3 regions of the Pseudomonas sp. GW460-LB5 genome follow, and region 3 is predicted to be linked to each of the others. Evidence: predicted binding sites of a transcription regulator. Region 3 holds the regulator's gene; each other region holds the start of a gene.
The links. The regulator FliA, encoded in region 3, starts transcription of late flagellar genes. The targets are predictions, from matches to a motif close to CTAAAGTTTNNNNNNNNNNNGCCGNTAA.

Region 1 (10,633 bases), on a different contig from region 3:
GGTGAAGTTCACCAGCGCCAACCAGTACAGCGTACGCCGCTCCGACGGCACCGACATGGGTAGCTTTGACCTCAGCGCCGACCCGGCGCCGGTGATCGACGGCTTCAGCCTGTCGCTGAAAGGCGGTGGCCTGGCGGCAGGCGACAGCTTCAAGGTCATCCCCACTCGTGCCGCAGCAGGCAGCATCACCACAACCCTGACCGATGCCAACAAGCTGGCCTTTGCCGGGCCGATCAGCGCCGCCTCGGGTAGCGGCAACAGCGGCACCGGCACCATTACCCAGCCTACTTTGAGCCAGTCGCTGGATATCTATGGCGGTGCCGACACCGCACTGATCCAGCAGTCTATTCGCGACTCGATGCCGGTGCGCGTGGTGTTCGACACTGCCAGTGGTGGCTCACAAGGCTACAAGCTGTTCGATGCCAAGGGCACCCAGATCGGCACCGGCAGCGTGGTGCCGGGAACGGACAACAAACTGTCGGTGGCCGTGCCAATGCTCGATGCGGCTGGGCAGCCGATTCTCGATGGCAGCGGCAACCCGCGCACGTTCAGTGTCGAGACCACCATCGGCGGCAGCCCGGCGGCCAACGACAGCTTTACCCTGTCGTTCAATGCCGACGGCAAGGCCGACAACCGCAACGCAACGGCGCTGCTGGGCCTGCAGACCAAGTCGACGGTGAACACCGGGTCCGGCGGTGGCACCAGCTTCACGTCGGCCTATGCCTCGCTGGTGGAGCGCGTGGGTGCCAAGGCCAACCAGGCGACCATCGACACCACGGCGACCGAGGCGGTACTCAAGTCCGCCAGCGAAAGCCGCAGCGCGGTGTCTGGCGTCAACCTCGATGACGAGGCGGCCAGCCTAGTGAAATTCCAGCACTACTACACGGCTTCGTCGCAAATCATCAAGGCGGCGCAAGAAACCTTCAGCACCCTGATCAATGCCTTGTAAGGAGTAGACTCTCGTGCGTATTTCCACTGCTCAGTTCTATGAGGCCAGCGCCAGTAGCTACTCCAAGAACTTCTCCACCATGAACAAGACCAACGATCAGGTCACGTCGGGTATCCGTATCCAGACGGCCGCCGATGACCCGGTCGGCGCGGCGGGACTGCTGCTGCTGCAACAGCAGCAGTCGCTGCTGGACCAGTACAGCGGCAACATCAACACGGTGAGCAACGCCCTGCTGCAGGAGGAGAGCGTGCTCTCCACCATCAACGACACCATGCAGCGCGCCAGCGAGCTGGCGATCCGTGCTGGCGGCCCTGGGGTTACCGACTCTGACCGTGTGGCCATCAGTACCGAGCTGAAAGAGATCGAGGCCAACATCTTTGGCCTGCTCAACTCGCGCGATGCCAACGGCGACTACATGTTCGGCGGCTCCAAGAGCACCACGCCACCCTATGTGCGCAACTCCGATGGCACCTACAGCTATCACGGTGACCAGACCCAGCTGAGTCTGCAGGTCTCCGACACCCTGAATCTGGCCACCAACGACACCGGCTTCACCATCTTTGATTCCGCCAGCAACAAGAGCCGCACGCAGTCGACCCTGGTGGTACCGGCAACTGACGATGGCGTTGTCGGGGTATCGTCTGGCCTGATGACCTCAAGTACCACCTACAACAACAGCTTTACTGCCGGCCAGCCGTACAAGCTGACCTTCACCAGCGCGACCCAGTACACCATCACCGATGCAAGTGGCAGGGACATCACGTCTGAAACCGCCACCAACGGTACCTTCGACAGCAAGACCGAGGGCGCCAACAGCATTGCCCTGCGTGGCGTCGAGTTTGAAATCACCGTTACCGTGGAGGAGGGCGCCGACGCCGACGCCGCGGTGGCAGGGCGCGAGTTTTCCCTGGCGGCGCGCCCGGACTCGTTCAACACCACCCGCAACGCCAGCAACACCTCCAGCGCCCAGATCACCAGCAGCACGGTGACCGACCAAGCGGCGTATCGCAGCACCTTCCCCAGCAACGGGGCTGTGATCAAGTTCACCGGGCCCGGCGCCTACGAGCTCTACGCCCAGCCGCTGACGGCTGACAGCAAGGCCGTGGCCACGGGTACCTACACCGCGCCAGCCTTGACGGTGGCAGGTGTGACCTACCAGGTAACCGGTTCGCCGGAGGCGGGTGACCAGTTTGCGGTCACCGCCAATACGCACCAGAACCAGAATGTTCTGGAAACCCTCAGCCAGCTGCGTGCTGCGCTGGATACGCCGGTAACGGGAGTAGGCCAGGCCAATGCGCTGAAGGATGCAGCGGCCTCGGCGATCGCCAACCTGGCCAGTGCCCGTGAGCAGGTCGATATCACCCGTGGTTCGATCGGCGCCCGTGGCAACTCGCTGGAGATCCAGCGCCAGGAGAACACCAGCCTGGGCCTGGCCAACAAGACCACCCAGAACGCCATCGGCAACACCGACATGTCGCAGGCGGCCATCACCCTGACCTTGCAGCAGGCCATGCTGGAGGCGTCACAACTGGCCTTCTCGCGCATTTCGCAACTGAGCCTGTTCAACAAGCTCTGATCTGTCTTGCTGCTCCATCAGGCTGGGAATGCCCTGTGGGAGCGGCCTTGTGCCGCGAAAGGGCTGCGAAAGCAGCCTTGGCATTCTGCATTAACGCTGAGATCGCCGGGGCCGCTTTGCGGCCCTTTCGCGGCACAAGGCCGCTCCTGCAGGGATTTGTGCCCGCCTGGTCATTCCCCGAATTCCCCAGTCTCCACGCCCTCGCCACGGCTTTCGTAGCATTTCAATGTGACCAATGAGTCAAAACGATCATCTTCCCTGTATTCTATGCAGCAGCTGTTGCAGCATTTTGTTACCGGTGCGCAGGTGAGCTCTGCCTTCAACCCCTGGCGGTGACGCCCCGGTATTTGGCGCCCTCAATTCATCGAGTGGTGGTCTTTGGCTGTTTTCATTGGGAAGCCAGAATGATTGGCATCAAAAGCATCGCGAGTTACGTGCCTACCGCTGGCCTGGACAACTACGTCCAGGGTGCGAAGTTTGGCAAGGACGAAGAGTTCATGTTCGGCAAGATCGGCGCGTCGTTCCTGCCGCGCAAGGCCGAAGAGCAAGAAACCTCCGATCTGTGCGTAGAAGCCGCCCGGGCCCTGTTCGCCAGCAACCCTGACCTGGATCCGCAGTCGATCGATGCGCTGATCGTGGTCACCCAGAACGGTGACGAAGAAGGCCTGCCGCACACCGCAGCCATCGTCCAGAGCAAGCTCGGTCTCTCTACCCGCGTGGCGGCGTTCGACGTGTCGCTGGGCTGTTCCGGCTATGTGTATGGCCTGTATGCGATCAAAGGCTTCATGGAAGCTGCAGGGCTGAAAAACGGCCTGCTGATCACCGCCGACCCGTATTCGAAGATCGTCGACCCGGAAGACCGCAACACCACCATGTTGTTCGGCGATGCCGCCACAGCCACCTGGATGGGTGAAGGCGCCGTATGGAACCTGGGTCAGGCGCGCTTCGGCACTGACGGCTCCGGTGCCGAGCACCTGAAAGTGACCGACGGCAAATTCTTCATGAACGGCCGCCAGGTGTTCAACTTCGCGCTGGTCAAGGTGCCGGCGCACCTGCACGAGCTGCTGGATGCCAGCGGCCTGAAGTCGTCGGATATCGATGCGTTCTGCATTCACCAAGGCAGTGCGGCGATTGTCGACGCCGTGGCGCGGCGCTTCGAAGAGCAACACCCGGAGAAGTTCGTCAAGGACATGCTGGAAACCGGCAATACCGTGTCCTCCAGTGTGCCGCTGCTGCTGCAGAAGCACATGCTCGACGGCAGTTGGAAGCGTGTGGCGATCAGCGGCTTTGGCGTGGGTCTGTCGTGGGGCTCGGCCATCCTGTACCGCGACTGATCCCTCAGCAGTCCCCCGAAGCGCCCGGCGGCCACCGCCTGGCGCTTTTTTTTGCCTGCAAAATGCTGTGGCATGGCGCAGCTTCTGTGGGAGCGGGCATGCCCGCGAAGCAGGCGACTCGGTGTATGGCACCGGCTTTGCCGGTGTTCGCGGGCGCGCCCGCTCCCACAGGTGGAGGCTGGTAGGTGATGCTCAGTGTGCTTGGGAGTGGAATTTGACGCCAATAAAATGCCCTTAACCCCTTGATTTCTCGGGGCTGGCCCCATGCCAGCATTTTTTTTTCGAAAAACCCCTCAAGCATCCCGCGCACCCGACGATAACTATTACGAAGGTTCTCTAGGCCAGTCCGGCGGTTGCCAAGGCCGGAAGCCGCAGTACCCATCCAACGAGGATTTCGTCATGGCTTTAACTGTAAACACCAACATTGCGTCGATCACCACTCAGGGCAACCTGACCAAGGCTAGCAACGCTCAGACTACTTCGATGCAGCGTCTGTCCTCGGGTCTGCGTATCAACAGCGCTAAAGACGACGCTGCAGGCCTGCAGATCGCCAACCGTCTGACCAGCCAGATCAATGGCCTGGGCCAGGCTGTCAAGAACGCCAACGACGGTATCTCGATCGCCCAGACCGCTGAAGGTGCAATGCAGGCTTCGACCGACATCCTGCAGAAAATGCGTACCCTGGCCCTGTCCTCGGCTACTGGCTCCCTGAGCGCCGACGACCGTAAGTCGAACAACGACGAATACCAGGCTCTGACCGCTGAGCTGAACCGTATCTCGGAAACCACCACCTTCGGTGGCCAGAAGCTGCTGGACGGCTCCTACGGCACCAAGGCCATCCAGGTCGGCGCCAACGCCAACGAAACCATCAACCTGGCGCTGGACAACGTTTCGGCCAAGAGCATCGGCTCGCAGCAGATCAAGTCGGGCACTATCGCGCCGAGCGCTAGCGGCGTGGCAGCAGCAGATCTGGTTGTAACCGGCAACGGCCAATCCAAGACTGTCAGCTATGATGAAGGCGCTTCGGCCAAAGATATTGCTGCCAAACTCAATGGCGCAATCGGTGGCCTGACAGCCTCTGCCAGCACCGAAGTGAAAATGACCGTTGCAAGTGGTGCCGCAGCCACCCCTGCCAACTTCGAGCTGACCGTTGGTGGCAGCACCGTAAGCTTCATTGGTGTTACTGACACTGCGAGCCTGGCTGATCAATTGAAGTCCAACGCCGCCAAGCTGGGTATCAGCGTCAACTACGATGAATCGACCAAGAGCTTGTCGGTGAAGTCGGACACTGGTGAGAACCTGAAATTCACCTCCAAGGCTGGCGCTGATGCCATTTCTGTCGGTGCGCGGGATGGTAATGGTGATTTCCCGAACTCTCTGACCACGCTTTCCGCTACTGCTGATGACACATCGGTTGTAACTGGCCAGATTTCCCTGGACTCTGCCAAAGGTTACTCGGTAGCCGATGGTACAGTCGGTACTGGTGCTACCGACCTGTTCGGTTCAGCTTCCAAGTCTTCGGCCAAGACCACCATCGCCGACACCGATGTGACCGACGCCGTCAACGCCCAGAACGCCCTGGCCGTTATCGACAAGGCCATCGGTTCGATCGACAGCGTCCGTTCGGGCCTGGGTGCTACCCAGAACCGTCTGCAAACCACCGTCGACAACCTGCAGAACATCCAGAAGAACTCCACCGCTGCCCGCTCCACCGTGCAGGACGTGGACTTCGCTTCGGAAACTGCCGAGCTGACCAAGCAGCAGACTCTGCAGCAGGCTTCGACTGCGATCCTGTCGCAGGCTAACCAGCTGCCATCTTCGGTCCTGAAACTGCTCCAGTAATTCAGGCGCCTGAGTAAAGGGTGAAAGGGCGCGTTTACGTGCCCTTTCACCCTTTTTGACATGAGGAGTTCGAAACATGGACATGAGTGTCAAGCTGAGCCAGGTGTATCCGTCTGTGTTACCCCAGGCGCCAGTCGCTGACCGGGACCCGGTAGTGCCTGCCAAGGTGCAGGAGGCTGCTGCCCCCGATAGCCAGCCGCACTCGCGCGAAGACCTGGAGAAGGCGGTTGGCGAGATTCGTGATTTCGTCCAGTCGAGCCAGCGTCAGCTGGACTTTTCCATTGATGATTCCACGGGGCAGGTTGTGGTCAAGGTGATCGCCACCCAATCAGGTGAAGTGATTCGCCAGCTCCCGTCGGAAACGGCGCTGAAGCTTGCACAAAGCCTCAGTGAGGCCAGTAGCCTGCTGTTCGATGATCAGGCATAGGCTGGCATGATTTTTGTTGCTGCTGGCCCATTGATGGACTTATCCGCCAAGGATCCGGCAGCTACTGAACAAGGAGAGCAATGATGGCAGGTACAACAGTCAGCGGTATTGGCTCGGGCATTGATACCCAGGCGATCGTCGATTCCCTGGTGGCCGCGCAGAAGGCGCCCAAACAGGCGCAGATCAATACCCAAACGCTGAAGGCAACCACCACGTTGTCCTCTATCGGCAAGATTCAGTCGGCGCTGGATGCCTTCCGTGGCGCCTTGACCAACATGACCGACACCAACAGTTTCGGTGGCCTTAGCCTGAAGTCTTCGGATGAGAAGGTGGCGACCGTCACCATGGGTACCGGGGCTGCCAACGGTTCGTTCAAGTTGATTGTCGACAAGCTGGCGACTGCGTCGAAGGTGTCAACGAAGGTCTACGCAAATGGCGCGGGCTCTGTAGTCAACGCCACTGGCAGTCCGACCACGTTGACCATGACCCAGAATGGCAAGGCCTACGATCTGAGTGTTCCTGCTGGCGCAACGCTGCAGCAGGTGCGCGATAGCATCAACAGTCAGTTCAGTACGGCAGGCCTGAGCGCCAACGTACTGACCGACGCCACGGGTTCGCGTCTGATCATCACCTCGACCAAGATGGGTGACGGCTCCGACATCACCCTTTCGGGCAATTCGGGCATTGATACTGGCTATACCGTGGTCGACGAGCCGGCGGACGCCGAGTACACGCTTGACGGTATTGCCATGAAGTCCAAGACCAACGACATCACCGATGCCGTGAGTGGTCTGAACATCAAGTTGCTGGGTACTTCACCGAAAAACGCTACCAGTGGCGAGGTTACAGCCACTGTTCTCTCGCTGACTACCAGCTCCACTACTTTGAAGTCGGGCCTCAAGGGTTTCATCGATACCTACAACGCCCTGCTCAAAGTCATGAATGCCGAAACCAAGGTCACCAAAAACGCTGATGGCACAATGACGTCGGCGGCGCTGACCGGTGATGCCACGATGCGCACGTTGATGTCCTCCATTCGTGAAGAGCTCAATGCGGTGTCGGGCAACGGTACCTTGAAATCGCTCGCTGCCTTTGGCGTCACCTCTGCCCAGGATGGCGGTACGCTGAGCCTGGATGACAAGAAATGGGACAAGGTCGCCTCCACCAATGCGGCGGACCTGACCAGTATCTTCAATGGCAAGGATGGACTGTTGGCACGCCTGCAAAAGGTGACCGAACCGTTTGCCAAGGCCAGTACCGGTACTTTGGCCGAGCGCTCCAAGGTGCTGAGCGAAAGCCTGACCAAGCTCAAGACCGAGCAGGATACCCTGGACACCCGCATGGAAGCCCTGCAGAAGAGCCTGCAGGACAAGTACAACAACATGGATACCCTGGTCACCCAGCTGCGCCAGCAGCAGAGTTCCGTGCTGAGTACGCTAAACGCGCTGAACAAGTCGAGCAGTGACGATTAAACCGTGAACATTGCATGAAGTGCGGGCATGATGCCCGGCTTCATGTCATCGGCCGGTAAAGTTTTTCACCGTCTGCCCGATACAAGGAATATCTCTCCCTTAAGCCTGCCCGTCACGAGGTCGCAAGATGAATCCCATGAGAGCCCTTCGTCAGTACCAGAAGGTCAATTCCCATGCCCAGATTTCCGAAGCCACGCCGCACCGCCTGGTGCAGATGCTGATGGAAGGCGGCCTTGATCGCATGGCCCAGGCCAAGGGTGCCTTGGCGCGTGGCGACATCGCGGAAAAGGGCCTGATGCTCGGCAAGGCGATCGACATCATCATCGGCCTGCGCGATGGCTTGCAGCCTGAAAAGAGCGAAAACCCGGAATACGTCGAAAAACTAGACGCCCTTTATGTCTACATGACCAACCGCCTGATGCAGGCCAATGTCGATAACGATGCCGGCATTATCGACGAAGTTGCCCAGTTGCTGATCACCGTTAAAAGCGGTTGGGACGGCATTGCCGACGCCCAGCCTGCCAGCTGACGGCAAGGAGATTACCGTGACCGCACTGCAACGCCTCGATGACACCTGCGATGCCTTGGTTGGTGCCTTGGGTGAGCGTGACTGGGATGCCATTGCCAAGCTGGATGTGGCCTGCCGCGCGTGCATCGACGAGGTGCTGGAAACCCATGCGATGGACCAGGCGTTGCTGCGCGAGAAGCTGGAAGGGGTGCTGCTGGTCTACCGCAACCTGATCGAAGTGACAACCGGTGAGCGCCAGGCAATTGCCGAAGAGATGATGCAGATCAACCAAGCGAAAAATGCTTCGAAGGTTTACCATCTGTTCAGTTAAGATGCACACAACTTGACAAAAGGCGCCATAAATTTGACTGTGCGGGCCTTTTTGACTTTACTAGTGGCTGTTCTCGAATTTCAGACGTCCGAACACTGACCATTCAGTCGGAATGATGTCGAGCATGCCCCTGCAGGGCGCCGATATGACTAGGGAAGTTGCTATTGCATGTGGCGTGAAACCAAGATTCTGCTGATCGATGACGACAGCGCGCGCCGCCGCGACCTTGCGGTGGTGCTGAATTTTCTCGGCGAAGAGAACCTCGCTTGCTCGAGCCAGGATTGGCAGCAAGTGGTCGAGCCGTTGTCCTCGAGTCGTGAAGTGCTGTGCGTACTTGTCGGCGCTGTAGACGCTCCGGGTAATCTCCTGGGGCTCATTAAGACACTGGCTGGGTGGGATGAGTTCCTTCCAGTGATGCTTTTAGGTGAAATTTCTTCTGCGGAGTTCCCGGAAGACCTTCGCCGTCGTGTGCTGTCCAACCTGGAAATGCCGGCAAGCTACAGCCAGTTGCTGGACTCGCTGCACCGTGCCCAGGTCTATCGCGAGATGTACGACCAGGCGCGCGAGCGCGGCCGCCAGCGTGAGCCCAACCTGTTCCGCAGCCTGGTCGGCACCAGCCGTGCCATCCAGCACGTGCGGCAGATGATGCAGCAAGTGGCCGATACCGACGCCAGCGTGCTGATCCTGGGTGAGTCGGGCACCGGCAAGGAAGTGGTGGCGCGCAACCTGCATTACCACTCCAAGCGCCGTGAAGCGCCGTTCGTGCCGGTCAACTGTGGCGCGATCCCGGCCGAGCTGCTGGAAAGCGAACTGTTCGGGCACGAGAAGGGCGCCTTTACCGGGGCGATCACCAGCCGTGCCGGGCGTTTCGAGCTGGCCAATGGCGGTACCCTGTTCCTCGACGAAATCGGCGACATGCCATTGCCGATGCAGGTCAAGCTGCTGCGCGTGCTGCAGGAGCGTACCTTCGAGCGTGTGGGTAGCAATAAAACCCAGAGCATTGACGTGCGCATCATTGCTGCAACGCACAAAAACCTCGAGACCATGATCGAGGACGGCACCTTCCGTGAAGACCTGTACTACCGCCTGAACGTGTTTCCCATCGAGATGGCGCCGCTGCGTGAGCGGGTGGAAGACATCCCGTTGCTGATGAATGAACTGATTTCACGCATGGAGCACGAGAAGCGCGGTTCCATCCGCTTCAACTCCGCCTCGATCATGTCGCTGTGCCGCCACGGCTGGCCGGGGAACGTGCGCGAGCTGGCCAACCTGGTAGAGCGCATGGCGATCATGCACCCGTACGGGGTGATTGGCGTGTCCGAGCTGCCGAAAAAATTCCGCTACGTCGATGACGAAGACGAGCAGATGGTCGACAGCCTGCGCAGCGATCTGGAAGAGCGCGTGGCCATCAACGGTCACACGCCAAACTTCAGCAACCCTGCGATGCTGCCACCTGAAGGCCTGGACTTGAAGGACTACCTCGGTAGCCTGGAACAAGGCCTGATCCAGCAGGCGCTGGACGATGCCAGCGGTGTCGTTGCACGCGCGGCTGAACGTTTGCGTATTCGCCGGACCACCCTGGTCGAGAAGATGCGCAAGTACGGCATGAGCCGACAGGGCGGCGAGGACCAGGCGGAGGATTGACGCCGAGGTCTGGGTGTTCGCCTCGGCCTTTCTGGTGTCTGTGAGATCGAGCGCCGCCCGCGCGGCGCATCGCGAGCCGCGCTCGCTCCTACGTTTTTTTTCGGGCCAGTTATGCCTGTGACAGGCGCGCGCGGCCGCCTGGTGAGTACGACGCTATCTCGCGCCATGTGCCAAGGCATTCGCGCGCAAATCCCCCAGGAATAATTCGCCCGAAACAAACTTAGGAGCGAGCGCAGCTCGCGATGCGCGGCGCGGGCGGCGCTCGATTTGCGCCCCCTATAAATCTCCAGTCATGCATTGCGATTGCCACCCTAAAGCAGGCATGCGTTTTGCTTTGCCTAGCATAAAGGGCCCGGGGCCAGTTTTTTGTCGCCGCCCCCTCCGACCAATGCGGACCAACAGTACAATGAAAGCAGTCATTCTGGCCGGTGGGCTGGGCACACGCATCAGCGAAGAATCTCACCTGCGCCCCAAGCCGATGATCGAGATAGGCGGCAAGCCGATCATCTGGCACATCATGAAGATCTACTCGCACTACGGCATCAACGAC
Region 2 (10,633 bases), on a different contig from region 3:
CCATCTTCAGCGTGCCATCTTCAAAGATGTTCAGCTTCTGGCGCAGCTCACGCGGCTGCATCGGCGCTTGTTCCGCTGCCCCTGGGGCATCCGGCACGCCAGCCCCTGGCGCAGCGCCAGTGGCTGGCGGTGCAGCAGGGTCGGCGGCCGGCGCTTCGGGCGCCCCCTGCTCACCCTCGATATTGCGCTGGGCCTTCTTGGTCAGCACGATGATATCGATACGGCGGTTGACCGGGTTGAACGGGTCCTTGCGGTCAAACAGCGACGACGAGGCATAACCCACCACACGCGCCACCTGACCATCCGGGTAACCACCGGCTACCAGTGCACGGCGCGCAGCGTTGGCACGGTTGGCCGACAACTCCCAGTTGCCGAACTCGCCACTGCCGGCATACGGCTTGGCATCGGTGTGGCCGCTGATGCTGATCTTGTTCGGCACCGCCTTGATGGTGTCGGCCATGGCCAGCAGGATGTCTTCAAAGTACGGCTGCAAGCGGGCGCTACCGATGTCGAACATCGGCCGGTTCTCGGCATCCATGATCTGGATGCGCAGGCCGTCCTGGGTGATCTCGAACAGGATCTGGTCCTTGAACTTCTGCAGCTGCGGGTTCTCTTCCACCTTGTTCTGCAGCTCCTGCAGCAGCAACTCCAGGCGCTCGCGCTCGACCTGCTCGGCCATGGTCTCGACCTGGTCCTTGCTCAGCTGGGTCGTGGACTCGGGCATCGGCTCGGATTTGACTTCCGGGTTGATGGTTTTTTCCGGTGCCAGTTCAGGTGAGCCACCCAGGTCGATGACATAGGGCGTGCCGCTTTCCGAGAAGCCGATCGGGTCCTTGAAGTAGCCGGCAATGGCGATTTTCTGCTCCGGGGTGGCTGTGGACATCAACCACAGCACCAGGAAGAACGCCATCATTGCCGTAGCAAAGTCGGCAAAGGCGATTTTCCAGGCGCCGCCGTGGTGGCCGCCGCCAAAGCGTTTGACGCGCTTGACGATGATGGGCTGGTTGTTTTCCATGACTCAGCGACCGCGAACCGCTTGTTCCAGCTCGGCGAAACTTGGGCGGTGCATGGGGTACAGCACCTTGCGCCCGAACTCGACGGCCAGCGAAGGCGGCATGCCCGAGGCCGAGGCGACCAGCGAAGCCTTGATCGATTCGTAGAGGTTCAGCTCCTCCTTGGCATCGTGCTCCAGGCACTTGGCCAACGGGCCGAAGAAGCCATAGGCAGCCAGGATACCGAAGAAGGTACCGACCAGCGCCGCACCCACGTGCATGCCGATGGCCGCCTGGTCGCCCTCGCCCAGCGAGGCCATGGTCACCACGATACCCAGTACCGCCGCGACAATACCGAAACCGGGCATGCCGTCAGCGATGCCGGTCACCGCATGGGACGGGTGCTCCAGCTCTTCCTTCATGCTCAGCAGCTCCATGTCGAACAGGCCCTCGAGTTCGTGCGGGGCCATGTTGCCGGTGGACATGATGCGCAGGTAGTCGCAGACAAACGCGGTCATGCGCTCATCGGCCAGTACTGTCGGGTACTTGGCGAAGATCGGGCTGGCGGCGGCGTCCTCGATGTCGGCCTCGATGGCCATCATGCCTTCGCGACGGCTCTTGTTGAGGATCTCGTACACCAGGCCCAGTACCTCCAGGTAGTAGGCGTGGGTGAAGCGCGAGCCGAACATCTTCATCGACTTCTTGATGACGTGCATGGTCATGTGGCCAGGGTTGGCCTGCAGGAATGCACCAAAGGCGGCACCGCCGATGATCAGAACTTCGAACGGCTGGATCAGCGCCGCGATCTTGCCGTGGGAGAGCACGTAGCCGCCGAGCACGCTCGCGAATACGACGATGATGCCGATAATTTTAGCCATAGGTTCAAAGCACTTGCTGTCGTGGTCAGGGGAAGAGACGGGAGCTTTAAAACTCTTCTTCTACTTATCGGCAGAACTGCGCCAGACTATAGCCACTCAATGCGAAAAGCCAGTTCGGACTGATGTCAAAATGCCAATCGAAACCAAGGTGCCCGCTCAGGCCCCGCGTACGCTAGAGGCCTGGGTAAAGCTGCTAGAGAGTGTTCGCATCCCCGTGCCGAAGCACAGCTACGACCGGGTCATGGCTGCCATTCACGACAGCCGCCGCTCGCTGCGCGATATTGCCGAACTGATGCAAGATAGCCCGGCGCTGGTGCTTTCGGTGATGCGCGAAGCAAACCATCCCACCAACGCCAGCCAGGCCGAGCCCGCCGAAAGCCTGGAGGTGGCCCTGAATCGCCTGGGGCTGGAGCGCAGCGAGCAACTGCTCAAGCGCCTGCCCGCGCTGCCCGTCGAAGAAATACCGCCCGTACTGAGCCAGTTCCAGCTGATCAGCCAACACGCTTCGCAGCAGGCCAGCGGCCTGTTTGCCAGCCGCCTGGCACGCCTGTGGCAGGAAATTCACTGGGGAAGCCTGCTTTTCCTGTCTCCACTGTGGCCGCTGGCACTGGCCTACCCCAAGCTGCTTGACACCTGGGAGCTTCGGGTTATCCACAAGGGCGAGGACGCCGCCCTGGTAGAGGATGAGCTGTTTGGCGTGCGCATCATGGCGCTGTGCCAGACCATGGCGGAGTACTGGCGCCTGCCGCAGTGGGTGACACAAGGTTACCGCCTGCTGCTGGAAGAACGCGATCAACTGGCCCTGGTGCTCAACATCGCCCGCGACGAAGATCTGCTCAGCCAGCAACACCGCCTGGACGCCGAGCCTGGCCTGCGCCGCTGGTTCAACCAGCCGGCCAACACCGTGCTGCTGGCCAACAACCTTGCGCTGGCGGCGCAAGTGGGCTGGGACAACCCGCACCTGCTGCGCTGGCAGCTGCTGACTGCGCTGTACCTGCAAACTTCGCTGGAAGACGTGCAGCAGCAAGTACACCAGCAGGCTGCCGCCAGCGCCCGCCGCCACGCCAGGCATGCCCTGTTCCACCCGGCTGAGGCGCTGATCTGGCCCTGGCACCAGCGCCGCCCGCACCCGGACATGCTGGCGCCGCCACCGCCCAGCAGCGACGACCTGGCGCGCTGGCGCAAGCTGTGCCAGGACTTGTTGGCACAGCCCAGCCCGTTCACCAACACCGTGCACCTGGCTACCCAGGCCCGCGAAGCCCTGCTGGCCTGCGGCATGCAACGCATCATGCTGCTGAGCCTGGACAAGGCCAGCGACAGCCTGCGCGTGCAGCAGATTGCGGGGCTACCCAACGAGGCAGGTGCCTTGGCCTTGCCGGTGTCACAAAACAAACTGCTGCAAAAGCTGATGGCCCAGGCCGGGCAACTGCGCATCACTCCGGAAAACCACAGCCAGTTCTCGGCCTTGCTGCCAGCCCCGCTGCGTGCCCTGTTCCGCAGCGAGCACGTGCTGCTGCGCTCGCTGGCGGTGAATGACCAGGTTCTTATGCTGATGGTGGCCGACCAAGGCTGCCGGCCTTTGGCCGACATCAGCGTGCAGGCCTTCGGCAAGACCGCGCAATGCACCGAGCGGGCACTGTCGGTGTTTGCCAACCGCAAGGGCTGAGCCTTGCGCTACAATCGCCCCTCTTTCCACACTGGAGACCGTGGATGACTGACTTTTCCGGCCTGCCCCTGGTGATCGAAGCGGCTGACCTGCTGCCACGCCTGGGTTCGCCACAGCTGATCCTGGTCGACCTGAGCAGTGCCAACCGCTATGTCAGCGGGCACATCCCCGGCGCACGCTTTGTCGAAGGCAAGCGTACCCAGCTTGGCCAGCCTCCTGCCCCCGGCCTGCTGCCGCCGCAGGGCGAGCTGGAAAAACTGTTCAGTGAACTCGGCCACCGCGACGACGCCGTCTATGTGGTGTACGACGATGAAGGCGGTGGCTGGGCCGGGCGCTTCATCTGGCTGCTCGACGTGATTGGCCACAAGGCGTATCACTACCTCAATGGCGGTATCCAGGCCTGGCCGGCAGACACGCTGTCCACCGAAGTGCCCGCCAGCAGCAACAGCCCGGTGCACCTGCGTATCGACAACGCGCCCACCGCCACCCGCGAGTACCTGCAAAGCCGCCTGGGCGCCGATGACCTGGTCATCTGGGACGCTCGCGGCCCGCAGGAATTCAACGGCGAGAAGGTACTGGCAGCCAAGGGCGGTCACATCCCCGGCGCTATCAACTTCGAGTGGACAGCCGGCATGGACCTCAACGACAACCTGCGCATTCGCCAGGACATCAAACAAGTCCTCGCGCAACTGGGCATCACTCCTGACAAGGAAGTGATCACCCACTGCCAGACCCACCGCCGCTCCGGCTTCACTTATCTGGTGGCCAAGGCCCTCGGCTACCCACGCGTCAAGGCCTACGCCGGCTCGTGGAGCGAATGGGGCAACCACCCGGACACGCCTGTAGAAGTTTAAGGAACCTGCATGAAATCCCGTTTGTTCATCATCAGCCAGTACCTGCTGCCGCACCACCTGCTGTCGCGGCTGGCCGGCTGCATTGCCGAGTGCCGCGTGCGCTGGTTCAAGAATGCCTTTACCGCCTGGTTCGCCAAGCGCTATCAGGTCAACATGTCTGAAGCCCTGGTCGAGGACTTGAGCGCTTATGAGCACTTCAATGCGTTCTTCACCCGCGCCCTGAAGCCGGGCGCCCGCCCGCTGGACGAAACCCCAGGCGCCATTCTGTGCCCGGCCGACGGTGCCGTCAGCCAGCTCGGCCCGATCGAACACGGTCGCATCTTCCAGGCCAAGGGCCACGGTTTCAGCGCGCAAGAGCTGCTGGGCGGCGATCCGGCCATGGCAGCGCCGTTCATGGGCGGCGAGTTTGCCACGATCTACCTCTCGCCCAAGGACTACCACCGCGTGCACATGCCGCTGGCCGGCACCCTGCGCGAAATGGTCTATGTGCCGGGCCGTCTGTTCTCGGTCAACCAGACCACCGCAGAGAACGTTCCCGAGCTGTTTGCCCGCAACGAACGCGTGGTCTGCCTGTTCGACACCGAGCGCGGGCCGATGGCCGTGGTGCTGGTGGGTGCGATGATCGTCGCCTCGATCGAAACCGTGTGGGCTGGATTGGTGACGCCGCCCAAGCGTGAGCTGAAGACCTTCCGTTACGACGAAGCCAGCCGTGCGCCGATCCACCTGGAGAAAGGTGCCGAGGTGGGCCGCTTCAAGCTGGGCTCGACCGCCATTGTGCTGTTCGGGCCGGAGCAGGTGAAGTGGGCTGAGAACCTGGGCGCTGGTTCTGCAGTGCGCATGGGGCAGCTGTTGGCGGCGCCTGCACAGGCTTGACCGTGGTTTCTGCTTCGAGGTGATTGGCGCGGGTTCTCCAGCGCCTGTGAGATCGAGCGCCGCGCGGGCGGCGCTCGATCTCACAGGCGCTGAAGATTAAACGGCAAACTAGCCGCGGGCGTCGCGGTCGCGCAGGCCCAGCAGGTACAGCACGCCATCCAGCCCCAGGGTGGAAATCGCCTGCTTGGCAGACTGGCGCACCAGCGGCTTGGCGCGGAACGCTACGCCCAGGCCGGCCAGCGACAGCATCGGCAGGTCATTGGCGCCATCGCCCACGGCAATGGTCTGCTCCAGCTGCAAGCCTTCTTCGTGGGCCAGCTTTTGCAGCAGCTCGGCCTTGCGCTGGGCATCGACGATCGGCTCGACAGCTACGCCGGTCACTTTACCGTCGACCACTTCCAGCTCGTTGGCAAACACATAGTCGATGCCCAGGCGCGCCTGCACCTGGCGAGCGAAGTAGGTAAAGCCACCGGACAGGATCGCGGTCTTATAACCCAGGCGCTTGAGCTCGGCGAACAGGTTTTCGGCACCCTCGGTCAGGCGCAGCGAGGCACCGATTTCGTCCAGCACACCCACATCCAGGCCCTTGAGCAGCGCCATGCGCTCCTTGAAGCTGGCGCGGAAGTCCAGCTCACCGCGCATGGCCCGCTCAGTGATGGCCGCCACCTGCTCACCCACGCCGGCCGCCTTGGCCAGTTCGTCGATGACTTCGGCTTCGATCAGCGTCGAGTCCATGTCGAACACCGCCAGGCGGCGGTTACGGCGGAACAGGTCGTCCTTCTGGAAGGCGATATCGACGCTCAGCGCTTCGGCCAGGGCAAAGAAGTCGGCACGCAGGGCCTGGGCATCGCTCGGTGCGCCACGCACGGAGATCTCGATGGCCGCCTTGCCTTTTTCGGTTTCGGCATCCAGCGCCACGCGCGCAGACAAACGCTCGATGCGCTCGATGGTGAGCCCGTACTGGCTGATCACCGCACTCACCCGCTGCAGTTGCTCGGGGGTGATCTTGCGGCTGAGCAGGGTGACGATGTGGCGCGCTTCACCTTGGCCGTCAGCCCAGTGCTGGTAGTCGGCCTCGGAAATAGGCGTGTAGCGGGCCTGCAGGTTCAGTTCGTGGGCCTTGGCCTGTACGCTTTGCAGCAGGGCGGTAGCCACTTCGTTGTCGGGGATGTCGACCAGGATACCGAACGACAAAGTGCCGTGCATGACTGCCAGGCCTATGTCGAGGATGCTCACACCGCCCTGCAGCAGGACGCCGGTGATTGCCGCAGTGAGACCGGGACGGTCCTCACCGGTGATGTTGATCAGGACGATTTCGCGCACAACCTGGCTCCGACTTCGATGAAAAATGCGCATTCTACCGATTTTCCGTGACCATCGGGCGCCAACGATACTTTGCCGACAAAACCGGGGTCGCTATACTGCCCCACACTTTCTGCCATTAAGAGCCGAGCTCAGTGAACCGGCCCACGCCCGTCAAACCAGACAATTTCTTCCTGATGATCTATCGTGCCCTGAGTCAACGCCGCGTGCCGCTGGCATTGCGCATCGCCTGCACCAACATCTTCCTGGTCGCGCTGGCGTTGGTGATCTATGCCTGCGTGATGGGCCTGCAGTTCAAGCAGGCCATGCACGAGCAGGCCGATGCCCTTGGCCAGAGCCTGACCACCCAGACCGCCACCTCGGCGACCGAGCTGCTGGTGTCCAACGACATCCTCAGTCTCAATGTGCTGCTGGGCAACCTGGTGAAAAACCCGCTGGTGGCCCACGCGGCTATCTATAGCGTGGACAACCGTATCCTCGCCGAAGCCGGCCAGCGCCCGCGCAATAGCCTGCTGGGCGAGGCGGAGGGCCTGTACCAGACCAAGATCACCTTCCAGGACGTGACAGCCGGGCAACTGCGCATCAGCCTGGACATGAGCCAGTTCCAGCAACCGATGCTGATCAGCCTGCAGAGCATGGGGATCATGGCGGCCATCCTGTTGGCCCTGGCCCTCAGCCTGAGCCTGCGACAGGGCCGTTTCATCACCCTGCCGCTGCTGCAGTTGCGGGTGTGGCTGCGTGACCCGCAACCCTATACCCCGGCCACAGACCGCCAGGACGAGATCGGCGACATCGCGCGCCAGCTGCATGCGCGCCTGGCCCCGCCGCCACCGCCGGAGCCAGAGCTTGAGGAGGAGGACGACGAGCATTTCGACGACTTCCACGACACAGCACCGGCCTCCACGGCTGCGTCGCGTCCCAGGGTTGCCGCATTGGCTGAGGAAGATGACGACGCCTTTGCCGGCCTGCTGGACGACGACAGTGCGCCCAAAGCCGCCCCGGTCGAGTCTGACGAGCCGCAGTACAGCGCCGTACTTGCCGTGCAACTGGGCTCGCAGGAACAACTGCGCCGCTTGCCCCGCACACGCCTGACCGAGCTGACCGAACGCTACCGCGATTGCCTGGAGCATGCAGCCTCGCTCTATGACGGTGAAACCCACACGCTCAACGACGGCAGCACCCTGGTGCTGTTCCACAGCCGCGACTGTGGCGAGGACTACCTGACCAACGCCATCTGCTGCGGTGAGCTGTTGCGCGCCTTGGGTCATGCCCTGCAGATCGAAGTGGCTGACAGCGGCATCACCCTTCAGCTGCAGCTGGGCCTGGTCCTGGGCAACGACCTGCAAGGGCTGGAGCTGGTGGACCTGCTGATGACCGAAAAGGCCCAGGATGCCCTGGCGCTGTCACAGCACAGCCGCAACCTGTTGCTGGTGGAGCGGCAGATCAGCGATGACGCGCTGATTCGCCAGCGCGCCCGCATTCGCCCGATTGCCAGCCCAGAAGGCGCCTGCTGTGTGGAGCGCTTGATGGAGCCTTACCCGTCGATGCTGGAGCGCCAGCTGGCCCGCATGCACGAACGCCGCGCCTGACAGTTTCCCCTGTGGGAGCGGGCACGCCCGCTCCCACAAAGTCCGCATCTATCCTTTAGATACAAAAAAGCCCGCAACCTATGCGGGCTTTTTTGTGGATGGCTGTTGAATCAGAACCGATAAACTTCCATGTCGGTGCGAATCGGCGAGGCCATCGGAATCTTGGACTTCTCCGGCCCCTTCTTCACCTGCACCGGTGCAGCGGGCTTTTTCGGGGCTTCTTCGGCAATCGCCGGCTGGTTGGCCAGTGGCTTGACTGCGGTGCTCAGCTGTTCAGCCAGCTTCTGCAGCAGTTGGCCCTGAGCCTGTACCTGCGACGACTCGCTACCCTCATGCTGCTGCTCGAGGTGAACGATACGGTTGTCACGCACATGGCCCCGGCGGTCCAGCAGACGCCACTGGGCATCCAGGATGGCCGGCTGGTTTTTGCCCGAGTCCAGGCGCGTGATCGACAACAGTACCTGCACGTCCGGGCTGAAGCCAGCGGTCGCCGGCGCCAGCACAACGCGCTGGCTGTCCAGGCGCCAGGCCAGTTGACGCACCAGCAACTGGTCGATATCCGACGAAAGGCTACCCGCCCAACGGCCGTCAGTCGCCGCGCTCAAGCTGCCATCGGCTTGACGCTGCAGGAACGTCTCACGCTGCAGGTAATCGGCTACCGATACCGGGCCGAGCACCACGGCCATGCCTGCACTCTGCGAAGGCTGGCCAGGATCACCACTGTCGAGCTGGTACAAGGCAACCGGCTGATGCATGGTGCACCCGCCAAGGCCCAGCAGGCCAGTCATCAACAGCGCAAATGGAAGGCGCAGAAGTTTCATCATCCCATCCAGGCGGTCGCCTATAGGCCACCGCAGTGATACATATAGATTCAAACGGGCACACGACTACGTCGGCACCGCAAGGGCCATATCATCCGCGAAATAACCGTCCGACTCCAGCATTTCTGCCCGGAACGGCGCTGAAATTGCCGTTCCAGACATTTCTGCACGTTACGCCGGCACTTCCACCTGCAACCCATCGACGCGCTGGAAGCCGCGTGGCAGCTTGCTGCCTCGCCGTCCGCGCTCACCCTTGTAATGCTCCAGGTCGTCCGCTTTCAGAGAAAGGGTACGCTTGCCGGCTTGCAATACAAGGGTCGCACCTTCGGCAATAACGGCCAGATCGGTGACATATTCTTCACGACTGGCCACCCGGTCGCCCGGCACGCCAATGATCTTGTTGCCCTTGCCCTTGCCCAGCTGCGGCAAGTCGCTGACCTTGAACACCAGCAAGCGACCTTCGGTGGTCACGGCTGCCAGCCAGTCCTGCTCGCGATTGGCCACCAGGCGCGGGGTCATGACCTTGGCACCGTTGGGCAAGCTGAGCAAACCCTTGCCGGCCTTGTTCTTGGCCTGCAAGTCTTCACCCTTGACCACAAAGCCGTAGCCCGCATCCGAGGCCACCACGTACAGCGCGTCGTCGTCCGGCAACAGCACGCACTCGAAGGTGGCCCCCGGCGGTGGCGTCAGGCGGCCGGTCAGCGGCTCGCCCTGACCACGTGCCGACGGCAAGCTGTGAGCAGCCACCGAGTAGCTGCGGCCCGTAGAGTCGATGAGCACGGCAAACTGGTTGGAACGCCCGGCCGCAGCGGCCTTGAAGCCATCGCCGGCCTTGTACGACAAGCCGGTGGCGTCGATGTCGTGGCCTTTGGCGCAACGCACCCAGCCCTTCTCCGAGAGCACCACGGTGACCGGCTCGGTCGGCATCAGTTCGTTTTCCGAAAGGGCCTTGGCTTCGACGCGCTCGACGATGGGCGAACGGCGCGCATCGCCGTAGGTTTCGGCATCCTTGATCAGTTCGCTGCGCACCAGCTTGCGCAGCTTGGCCTCGCTGCCCAGCAGCGCCTGCAGCTTGGCCTGTTCCTTGAGCAGTTCGTCCTGCTCGCCGCGGATTTTCATCTCTTCCAGGCGCGCCAGCTGACGCAGGCGGGTCTCGAGGATGTACTCAGCCTGGATTTCGCTCAGCTCGAATCGGGCAATCAGCGCCTGCTTGGGGTGCTCCTCGGTACGAATGATGTGAATCACTTCATCCAGGTTGAGGAATGCGGTGAGCAAACCGTCCAACAGGTGCAGGCGCCTTTCCACCTTGTCCAGGCGATGCTGCAGCCGCCGGCGAACAGTGTTGGTGCGGAACTCCAGCCATTCCACCAATATTGCACGCAGGTTCTTCAACTGCGGGCGGCCGTCCAGGCCAATGATATTGACGTTGACCCGGTAGCTGCTCTCCAGGTCGGTGGTGGCGAACAGGTGCTGCATCAGTTCGTCGGCATCCACACGGTTGGAGCGCGGGATGATGACGATGCGGCACGGGTTCTCGTGGTCGGATTCGTCACGCAGGTCCGCCACCATCGGCAGTTTCTTGGCCTGCATCTGTGCGGCGATCTGCTCCAGCACCTTGGCCCCGGAGACCTGGTGTG
Region 3 (10,633 bases):
GAAGTTGGCAGGCAGCTGGGTCAATACCCGCTGCAGGGCCACGGGGCCGCCCGTGGAGGTGCCAATGGCCACCAGCTTGTAGGGTTTGCGCTTGGGGGCTGGCGAGTGCGACGCCGCCGGGGCAGCTGCACGGGCCGGCGCCGCAGGACGGGCTGGCGCGGGGTTGGCGAAACTGCTGGCGGGCGCAGGGCTGCTGGCCGGCACCGGCGCGGCGGCCGGTGCCGTCCTGGCATAGCTGCCCAGGCGGCGGTTGCTGCGCGAAAGGGTATGCACCTTCTCGCACAGCATTTGCCTGACCTTGTCGGGGTTGCGCGAAATGTCCTCGAAGTTTTTCGGCAGGTAATCCACCGCGCCAGCATCCAGCGCGTCGAGGGTGACGCGAGCGCCTTCGTGGGTCAGCGAGGAAAACATCAACACCGGCGTCGGGCAGCGCTGCATGATATGCCGCACCGCGGTGATGCCGTCCATCATGGGCATCTCGTAGTCCATGGTGATGACATCGGGCTTGAGCGCCAGCGCCTGGTCGATTGCTTCCTTGCCATTGGTCGCGGTACCCACTACCTGGATCGTCGGATCCGCCGAGAGGATTTCCGAGACGCGGCGGCGGAAGAAACCGGAATCATCCACCACCAGGACCTTGACTGCCATAAACACTCCATTAGGCGGCGCAACCCGCCAGGGTGCGCCACCGAAATCAAATACGCCGTGCGGCGTAACGCTTGAGCATGCTCGGGACATCGAGAATCAACGCGATCCGACCGTCACCGGTGATGGTGGCCCCGGACATGCCCGGGGTGCCCTGCAACATCTTGCCCAGCGGCTTGATTACCACTTCTTCCTGGCCCACCAGTTGATCGACGACAAAGCCGATGCGCTGCGTGCCAACCGACAGGATCACTACGTGGCCCTCGTGCTGCTCTTCGTGCACCTGGCCCTGTACCAGCCAGCGCTTGAGGTAGAACAGCGGCAGCGCCTTGTCGCGCACGATCACCACTTCCTGGCCGTCGACCACGTTGGTGCGCGACAGGTCGAGGTGGAAGATTTCGTTGACGTTGACCAGCGGGAAGGCAAACGCCTGGTTGCCCAGCATCACCATCAGGGTGGGCATGATCGCCAAGGTCAGCGGCACCTTGATGACGATCTTCGAGCCCTGGCCCTTGGCCGAGTAGATATTGATCGATCCGTTGAGCTGGGAAATCTTGGTTTTCACCACGTCCATGCCCACGCCACGGCCAGACACGTCGGAAATCTCGGTCTTGGTCGAGAAGCCCGGGGCGAAGATCAGGTTGTAGCAGTCCGATTCACTCAGGCGCTCAGCGGCATCCTTGTCCATCAGGCCTTTTTCCACGGCCTTGGCACGCAGGATGTTCGGGTCCATGCCCTTGCCGTCGTCAGAGATCGACAGCAGGATGTGATCACCTTCCTGTTCGGCCGACAGCACCACACGGCCGGTGCGGGCCTTGCCAGAGGCTTCACGCTCATCGGGCATCTCGACACCATGGTCGACGGCGTTACGCACCAGGTGCACCAACGGGTCGGCCAGGGCCTCGACCAGGTTCTTGTCCAGGTCAGTCTCTTCGCCGACCAGCTCCAGGTTGATCTCTTTCTTCAACTGGCGGGCAAGGTCGCGCACCAGGCGCGGGAAGCGGCCGAACACTTTCTTGATCGGCTGCATGCGGGTTTTCATCACCGCCGTCTGCAGGTCGGCAGTGACCACGTCGAGGTTGGACACGGCCTTGGACATGGCCTCGTCGCCGCTGTTCAGGCCCAGGCGTACCAGGCGGTTACGCACCAGCACCAGTTCGCCGACCATGTTCATGATTTCGTCCAGGCGCGCGGTGTCAACGCGGACCGTGGTTTCCGCTTCGCTGACGGCATGCTTCTCGGCAGCCGGCGCCGGTGCACGAGGGGCCGGCGCAGGCTTGCTGGTGGCCGCGGGTGCGGGGGCAGCAGGGGCTGGCTTGGCGACCGGCTGGCTGTCGGCCTTGGCTTGAGCAGGCGCTTGCACCTTGGCAACAGCCGGGGCCTCGACCGCAGCAACGTCACCACCAAACTTGCCCTTGCCGTGCAACTGGTCCAGCAGGGCCTCGAACTCGTGCTCGCTGATTTCGTCGCTGGCGGCGCTGTTGTCAACCGCGACCGGCGCCGGCGCGTTGGCGGCAGGCAAGGCATCGGCCTGGAATGTGCCCTTGCCATGCAACTGGTCGAGTAACGATTCGAATTCTTCGTCGGTAATTTCGTCGCTTGCCGCGTCTGCAGGCACGGCGACCGGCTGTACCGCGACTTCGACACTGAACTGGCCTTTGCCGTGCAACTGGTCGAGCAGCGACTCGAATTCGGCGTCAGTGATTTCGTCACCTTCGCCACTGCCAGCCTCGCCCTGCATCTGCTCGTCGACCGCGGCTTGCGCCTTGACCGCATCGAGCGAGTCGAGCAACTGCTCAAACTCGCTGTCGGTGATGTCCTGTTCATCGGCAGGGGCCGTGGCCGCAACCGGCGCCTCGGCTGACGGTGCCGCTGCAACAGGCGCTTGGGCAACCTCGGCGCCACCGGGTTCGGCCAGCCGCGACAGGGCCGCCAGCAGCTCGGGCGTGGCCGGGGTAACCTCGGCACGCTCGCGCACCTGCCCGAACATGCTGTTGACCGTGTCGAGTGCCTCAAGCACCACATCCATCAGTTCCGCATCGACCCGGCGCTCACCTTTGCGCAGGATGTCGAACACGTTCTCGGCGATATGGCAGCACTCCACCAGCTCGTTCAGCTGAAGGAAGCCGGCGCCCCCTTTTACAGTGTGGAAACCGCGAAAGATCGCATTGAGCAAGTCGGCATCGTCGGGTCGGCTTTCCAGCTCGACCAGTTGCTCGGACAGTTGCTCAAGAATTTCGCCGGCTTCTACCAGGAAATCCTGGAGGATTTCTTCATCGGCGCCGAAGCTCATCAAACGTGCTCCTTAAAAACCCAGGCTGGACAGCAAATCATCGACATCGTCCTGACCGGACACAACGTCTTCACGCTTATCGGCATGAATCTGCGGACCTTCACCCCGAGTCGGATGTTTTTCTAGATCTTTTTCTGCGCGCAGTTGATCGTGGTCATGCTGGATACCGGCAAAGCGGTCGACCTGGCTGGCCATCAGCACCAGTTTGAGCAGGTTGCTTTCCACCTCGGTCACCAGCGTGGTGACGCGTTTGATCACCTGCCCGGTCAGGTCCTGATAGTCCTGAGCCAGCAGAATGTCGTTGAGGTGGCCGGCAACCTTGCGGTTACCTTCAGCGCTGTGCGTGAGGAAACTGTCGACGCGTTTGACCAGGTCACGGAACTCCGGCGCTGCCACTTCGCGGCGCATGAAGCGCTGCCAGTCGGTACTCAAGGCCTTCGCTTCGCTGGCCAGGTCGTTGAGCACCGGGGTGCTTTCCTCGACCAGGTCCATGGTGCGGTTGGCCGCACCCTCGGTCAGCTTGACCACGTACGACAGGCGCTCGGTAGCGTCGGTTATCTGCGACACCTCCTCGGCCTGTGGCATGGTCGGGTCGATCTGGAAGCTGACGATAGCGCTGTGCAACTCGCGGGTCAGCTTGCCGACCTCCTGGTACAGGCCACGGTCGCGAGTCTGGTTCAGCTCATGAATCAGCTGTACCGCCTCGCCGAAACGGCCCCGCTCCAGGCTTTCGACCAACTCCTGGGCATGTTTCTTCAGGGTCGATTCGAACTCCCCCAAAGACGTTTGTGATGAATCCATGGCGCGCCCCCTGACGTGACTCAGCCGTTGACACGTTCGAAGATCTTCTCGATCTTTTCTTTGAGCACCTGGGCGGTGAACGGCTTGACCACATAGCCATTGACGCCGGCCTGGGCCGCTTCGATGATCTGGTCGCGCTTGGCCTCGGCAGTCACCATCAGTACCGGCATGGTTTTCAGCTTTTCACTGGCACGCACTTTACGCAGCAGGTCGATACCGGACATGCCGGGCATGTTCCAGTCGGTCACCAGGAAGTCGTAGTGGCCGTTTTCCAGCATCGGCAGCGCCGTGGTGCCATCGTCGGCTTCTTCGGTGTTGGTGAAGCCCAGGTCACGCAACAGGTTCTTGATGATCCGCCGCATCGTCGAAAAGTCGTCAACGATGAGGATTTTCATGTTCTTGTCCAATTAGACCTCCAAGCAGTCTCAAACGCGCCCGGCCGACCGGGCACGCACTCATTCAATTCGGTACAACGTGGAAAACGCACGTGGAAAACGACTGCAACGACCCCGGGCTCAACGTGCCCGCCATTCCCCCAAGCGGCTACGCAGGCGCGCGGCACATTGGCTGTGCAACTGGCTGACCCGCGATTCGCTGACCCCAAGCACCTCGCCGATTTCCTTGAGGTTCAGCTCTTCGTCGTAGTACAGCGCCAGTACCAGGCGCTCACGCTCCGGCAGGTTGGCAATGGCCTCGGTCAGGGCAGCCTGGAAGCGTTCGTCCTCAAGGCCACGTGCAGGTTCGACGTGGCCACTGGCGCCATCCTCATGCAGCCCTTCGTGCTCGCCGTCCTGCAACAGGTCGTCAAAGCTGAACAGGCGGCTGCCCAAGGTATCGTTCAAGATCCCGTAGTAATCATCGAGACTCAACTGGAGTTCGGCAGCAACTTCATGATCTTTAGCGTCTCGACCGGTTCTGGCTTCAACGGCACGCATCGCGTCACTGACCATGCGGGTATTGCGGTGCACCGAACGCGGTGCCCAGTCGCCCTTGCGCACCTCGTCCAGCATGGCCCCGCGGATGCGGATGCCGGCATAGGTTTCAAAGCTGGCGCCTTTGCTGGCGTCATACTTGTTGGCCACTTCAAGCAGGCCGATCATGCCGGCCTGGATCAGGTCCTCGACCTGCACGTTGGCCGGCAACCGCGCCAACAGGTGGTAGGCAATGCGCTTCACCAGCGGGGCGTAGCGTTCGATCAGCTCGTACTGGCCGTCTTTCGCTGCCCGGCTGTACATCTTGAAGCCGCTGGCATTCATAGCACGGGTCCCGCGCTGGTGGGCTGCACCAGACGCTCGACAAAGAACTCCAGGTGACCGCGCGGATTGGCCGGCAGCGGCCAACTGTCAACCTTCTGGGCAATCGCCTTGAAGGCCAGCGCGCACTTGGAGCGTGGGAACGCTTCGTAGACGGCGCGCTGCTTCTGCACCGCCTTGCGCACGCACTCGTCGTACGGCACGGCACCCACGTACTGCAGGGCCACATCGAGGAAGCGGTCGGTGACCTTGGTCAGCTTGGCGAACAGGTTGCGCCCTTCCTGCGGGCTCTGCGCCATGTTGGCCAGCACACGGAAACGATTCATCCCGTAGTCGCGGTTGAGCAGTTTGATCAGGGCGTAGGCATCGGTGATCGAGGTGGGCTCGTCACACACTACCAGCAGCACTTCCTGGGCGGCGCGAACGAAGCTGACCACCGACTCACCAATCCCCGCTGCAGTGTCGATCACCAGCACGTCGAGGTTGTCGCCGACTTCACTGAACGCCTGGATAAGACCGGCATGCTGGGCCGGGGCCAGGTGCACCATGCTCTGGGTGCCCGAGGCTGCGGGGACGATGCGCACGCCGCCAGGGCCCTGCAACATCACGTCACGCAGCTCACAGCGCCCTTCGATGACATCGGCCAGGGTACGTTTGGGGGTAAGGCCCAGCAACACGTCGACGTTGGCCAGGCCCAGGTCGGCGTCCAGCAGCATGACCCTGCGGCCAAGCTCGGCCAGCGCCAGGGACAAGTTCACTGAAACGTTAGTCTTGCCGACGCCACCTTTGCCACCGGTCACGGCGATCACCTGTACGGGATGCATGCTACCCATGTCTGTTCTTTACCTTGTCTCGCTGGGACTCAGGCCACACGTGGGGCAATTCTGCGTACCCCTTGGCATAGCTACTTTGCACACGCTTCATGGTCAACCCGCTCGCCGGGGGTTGTGATAGAGATCAGCGAACATGTCGGCCATGGCCTCTTCGCTGGGCTCGTCCTGCTGCTGCACATTGACCGCACGGGAGACCAGCTGGTGGCCGCGCGGCAGGTGCAGGTCGTCAGGAATGCGCGGGCCATCGGTCAGGTAGGCCACGGGCAGTTCATGACTGATGGCAAGGCTCAGCACATCGCCAAGGCTTGCCGTTTCATCCAGCTTGGTCAGGATGCAACCGGCCAGACCACAACGTTTGTAGCTGTGGTAGGCGGCGGTCAGCACCTGTTTCTGGCTGGTGGTGGCCAGCACCAGGTAATTCTTCGCGGCAATGCCACGCCCGGCCAAGGTTTCCAGCTGCATGCGCAGTGCCGGGTCGCTGGCCTGCAGGCCGGCGGTATCAATCAGCACAACGCGCTTGCGCAACAGCGGTTCCAGCGCCGCGGCCAGGGACTGGCCCGGGTCGACGTAGGTCACTGGCACGTTGAGGATGCGGCCCAGGGTCTTGAGCTGCTCCTGCGCGCCGATACGAAAGCTGTCCATGCTCACCAGCGCCAGGTTCTGCGCGCCGTACTTGAGCACGTAGCGGGCAGCCAGCTTGGCCAGGGTAGTGGTCTTGCCCATGCCGGCAGGGCCGACCATGGCAATCACCCCGCCCTCTTCGATCGGCTCGATTTCCGGCATTTCGATCATCCGCGCCAGGTGCGCCAGCAGCATGCGCCAAGCCTGGCGAGGCTCTTCGATCTCGGTGGTGAGGTCCAGCAGCTCACGGGCGATCGGCCCGGACAGGCCGATACGCTGCAGACGGCGCCAGAGATTGGCCTGCTGTGGCTTGCTGCCTTGCAGCTGGTTCCAGGCCAGCGAACCGAGCTGCACTTCCAGCAACTCGCGCAGGCCCGACAGCTCGGAGCGCATCGCATCGAACAGGCGCGGGTCGACCGGCGCGGCAGCCGGGGCAGCGGCGGGCTCAGGGGCATCGACGTGCGGCTCGATCAACGGCTCGGCGGCCGTCAGCGACTGCCCGGCAAACAATTGGCGGTTGTTGTCGCTGCTGTCCTGGCGGTGGTCCAGCTCGGCCTGGGCGGTAGCGATGCGCGTGTGGGTCTTGCGCAGCTCTTGTTCCAGCTCGGCGTTAGGCACGCGCGGGGCCAGGGCGGACAGCTTGTAGTCCAGCGCGGCCGTCAGTTCGACACCACCGGCAATGCGGCGATTGCCAATGATCGCGGCATCGGCGCCCAGCTCGTCACGGACCAGTTTCATGGCCTGACGCATATCGGCGGCGAAAAATCGCTTAACTTGCATTATCCACTACCTCAGCCGTTAGGGCCCACGGTGGCAACGATGGTGACTTGCTTGTTGTCCGGTATTTCCTGATACGCCAGCACATGCAAATTCGGTACAGCCAGGCGACCGAAACGCGACAGCATGGCGCGGATCGGGCCGGCGACCAGCAGGATGGCCGGCTGGCCCTGCATTTCCTGACGCTGGGCCGCTTCGATCAGCGAACGTTGCAGCTTCTCGGCCATGCTCGGCTCCAGAAGAACACCATCTTCCTGACCCTGCCCGGCCCTTTGCAGACTATTGAGCAAAATCTGTTCCAACCTTGGCTCCAGGGTAATCACTGGCAGCTCCGACTCAACGCCGACAATGCTTTGCACGATGGCGCGACACAATCCGACGCGCACCACCGCCACCAGCGCGGCGGTATCTTGACTCTTGCCGGCGTTGTTCGCGATGGCTTCGGCAATACTGCGAATATCGCGCACCGGCACCTGTTCCGACAACAGCGCTTGCAGCACCTTGAGCAGGCCCGACAAGGAAATGACACCGGGCACCAGCTCTTCTGCAAGTTTAGGCGATGCCTTGGACAGTACCTGCAGCAGTTGCTGAACCTCTTCGTGGCCGATCAGCTCGTGACAGTGCTTCTGCAAGATCTGGTTGAGGTGGGTGGCCACCACGGTGCTTGCGTCGACCACGGTGTAGCCCAGCGACTGCGCCTGTGAACGCTGGCCGACATCGATCCACACCGCCTCCAGGCCAAACGCCGGGTCGCGTGCGGCAATGCCGTTGAGGGTGCCGAACACTTGCCCAGGGTTGATCGCCAGCTCCCGGTCCGGGTAAATCTCCGCTTCGGCCAGGATTACCCCCATCAGGGTCAGGCGATAGGCGCTGGGCTGCAGGTCGAGGTTGTCGCGAATATGCACGGTGGGCATGAGGAAACCCAGGTCCTGGGACAGCTTCTTGCGCACACCCTTGATCCGCGCCAGCAACTGGCCGCCCTGGTTGCGGTCGACCAGCGGGATCAGCCGGTAGCCGACTTCCAGGCCGATCATGTCGATGGGCGTCACGTCGTCCCAGCCCAGTTCCTTGGTATCAAGCGCGCGCTGCGGCGAGGGCAGCAGGTCTTGCTGCCGCTGCGCCTCCTGCTGCGCGTCCAGCTTGGCCTTGTGCTGCTTCTTCCACACCAGGTAGGCACCGCCACAGGCCAGCAGGCCAAGGCCGAGGAAGGCCACGTGGGGCATGCCAGGCACCAGCCCCATGACGATCATCAGCGCGCCGGACACCGCCAGCGCCTTGGGCGAATCGAACATCTGCCGGTTGATCAGCTTGCCCATGTCTTCGGAGCCCGAGGCACGGGTAACCATGATTGCGGCGGCAGTGGACAGCAGCAGGGATGGCAATTGCGCCACCAAACCGTCACCGATGGTCAGCAAGGCGTACACCTTGCCGGCATCACCGAAACTCATGCCGTGCTGCAGCATGCCGATCAGCATGCCGCCAATCAGGTTGATGAACAGGATAAGCAGGCCGGCAATGGCGTCACCGCGCACGAACTTGCTGGCACCGTCCATCGAGCCGTAGAACTCCGCCTCCTGCGCCACCTCGGCACGGCGGTGCTTGGCCTGGGCCTGGTCGATCAGGCCGGCGTTGAGGTCGGCGTCAATGGCCATCTGCTTGCCGGGCATGGCGTCGAGGGTGAAACGCGCGCTCACCTCCGAAATACGCCCGGCACCCTTGGTCACCACCACGAAGTTGATGATCATGAGGATGGCAAACACCACGGCACCGACCACGTAGTTGCCGCCGATCACCACCTCACCGAAGGCCTGGATTACCTTACCGGCAGCACCGTGGCCCTCCTGGCCGTGCAGCATGACCACACGGGTGGACGCCACGTTCAGGGCCAGGCGCAACAGCGTGGCCACCAGCAGGATGGTGGGGAAGGCGGCAAAGTCCAGTGGGCGCAGGGCGTACACGCAGACCAGCAGCACCACGATCGACAGGGCGATGTTGAAGGTGAAGAACACGTCGAGCAGGAACGGCGGTATCGGCAACATCATCATTGCCAACATCACCAGCAGCAGCAACGGCACACCCAGATTGCCCCGGCCGAGGCCGGCCAGGTTGTTGCGGGCGTTGCTGATTAACTGAGTGCGATCCACCGCGAGTCCTCTTGATGCAAAACTTTGACGCCCAGGGGGCGCCTGGGCGTGGCTTTGCAAGAAGCCTTCCAACTTTGCTCGGTGGGAGATTTATGTTTCCTGTGCCCGCGAAAGGGCCAGAAGCCCTGACACAAGGTCAACTGTCGCGGCGCAGGTCCGGCGGGATCGGCAGGTCTTCTTTCAACGGCTCTGGCCGCTTGCCCCTGCCAGCGCGGTACTGGCGGATCTGGAACACATAGGCCAGTACCTGCGCCACGGCCAGGTACAAGCCGGCAGGGATTTCCTGCTCAGGCTCGGTGGAGTAGTAGATCGCCCGCGCCAGCGCCGGCGATTCGAGGATCTGGATCTTGTGCTCCACACCAATCTCACGAATCTTCAGGGCCATGAAGTCGGTGCCCTTGGCCAGCAGCAAGGGTGCTGCCCCGCCCTTCTCCGGGTCGTACTGCAGGGCCACCGCATAGTGCGTCGGGTTGGTGATGATCACATCGGCCTGCGGCACCGCCGCCATCATGCGCCGCTGCGACATCTCGCGCTGCAGTTGGCGAATACGTTGCTTGACCTCGGGCTTGCCCTCGCTGTCCTTGTACTCGTCGCGCACTTCCTGCTTGGTCATCTTCATTTTCTTGTGCGTCTGGTACAGCTGGATGGGCACGTCCGCCGCCGCAATCAGCAGCAGCCCGGCCGACATCCACAACGCACTCCAGCCCACCACCTGCAGGCTGTGAATGATCGCCTGCTCAAGCGGTTCGTTGGCGATCGACAACAACGCCTGGCGGTCGCTGACCAACACCACCACCGCCACCGCCAGAATCACGAAGAACTTGGCCAGCGCCTTGAGCAGCTCGGTCAAGCCATTCACCGAGAACATCCGCTTGATCCCCGCCAGAGGGTTCATGCGGCTGAATTTTGGCTGCAGCAAGCTGCCCGAGAACAGGAAACCGCTAAGGGCAATGGGCGCAACGAAGGAAATCACGAACAGCAGGATAAGCACCGGCTGCACCGCCCATATCGCCATCTTGCCCGAGGCCAGCAGGAAGGCGCCCATTGCCCGCTCGTCGACAATGATGTCGCGCGTGAGGCTGAAGTTCATGCGCATGATGCTCAGCAACGTCTCGGCCATGTGACCGCCGAACGCCAGCAGGCCTCCAGCGCCAGCCAAGGTCACCGCCACCGTGTTCAGCTCCTTGGAGCGCGCGATCTCGCCTTTCTCGCGGGCATCGCGCTTGCGTTTCTCGGTGGGGTCTTCTGTCTTGTCCTGACCGCTCT

Region 1: a site for FliA is predicted at 4,152-4,179, ahead of AC07XM_RS13265 (flagellin N-terminal helical domain-containing protein). Genes of this name have one in related genera too.
Region 2: a site for FliA is predicted at 1,935-1,962, ahead of motA (flagellar motor stator protein MotA). Genes of this name have one in related genera too.

The regions. Positions count from the first base shown of each region.
Region 1 is NZ_JBWKXT010000018.1:27,905-38,537, reverse strand. It holds gene flgK (flagellar hook-associated protein FlgK) at 1-949, shown strand, start outside; gene AC07XM_RS13275 (flagellar hook-associated protein 3) at 963-2,525, shown strand; gene AC07XM_RS13270 (ketoacyl-ACP synthase III) at 2,930-3,859, shown strand; gene AC07XM_RS13265 (flagellin N-terminal helical domain-containing protein) at 4,259-5,701, shown strand; gene AC07XM_RS13260 (flagellar protein FlaG) at 5,778-6,128, shown strand; gene fliD (flagellar filament capping protein FliD) at 6,212-7,600, shown strand; gene fliS (flagellar export chaperone FliS) at 7,728-8,129, shown strand; gene fliT (flagellar protein FliT) at 8,146-8,439, shown strand; gene fleQ (transcriptional regulator FleQ) at 8,608-10,083, shown strand; gene rfbF (glucose-1-phosphate cytidylyltransferase) at 10,490-10,633, shown strand, end outside.
Region 2 is NZ_JBWKXT010000057.1:21,193-31,825, forward strand. It holds gene motB (flagellar motor protein MotB) at 1-1,015, opposite strand, end outside; gene motA (flagellar motor stator protein MotA) at 1,019-1,870, opposite strand; gene AC07XM_RS25455 (HDOD domain-containing protein) at 2,001-3,536, shown strand; gene AC07XM_RS25460 (rhodanese-like domain-containing protein) at 3,581-4,390, shown strand; gene asd (archaetidylserine decarboxylase) at 4,400-5,263, shown strand; gene serB (phosphoserine phosphatase SerB) at 5,372-6,586, opposite strand; gene AC07XM_RS25475 (AhpA/YtjB family protein) at 6,721-8,175, shown strand; gene AC07XM_RS25480 (PqiC family protein) at 8,286-8,996, opposite strand; gene parC (DNA topoisomerase IV subunit A) at 9,168-10,633, opposite strand, start outside.
Region 3 is NZ_JBWKXT010000019.1:8,539-19,171, reverse strand. It holds gene AC07XM_RS13685 (protein-glutamate methylesterase/protein-glutamine glutaminase) at 1-648, opposite strand, end outside; gene AC07XM_RS13680 (chemotaxis protein CheA) at 695-2,938, opposite strand; gene AC07XM_RS13675 (protein phosphatase CheZ) at 2,951-3,739, opposite strand; gene AC07XM_RS13670 (chemotaxis response regulator CheY) at 3,760-4,134, opposite strand; gene fliA (RNA polymerase sigma factor FliA) at 4,255-4,995, opposite strand; gene fleN (flagellar synthesis regulator FleN) at 4,992-5,825, opposite strand; gene flhF (flagellar biosynthesis GTPase FlhF) at 5,919-7,226, opposite strand; gene flhA (flagellar biosynthesis protein FlhA) at 7,238-9,367, opposite strand; gene flhB (flagellar biosynthesis protein FlhB) at 9,504-10,633, opposite strand, start outside.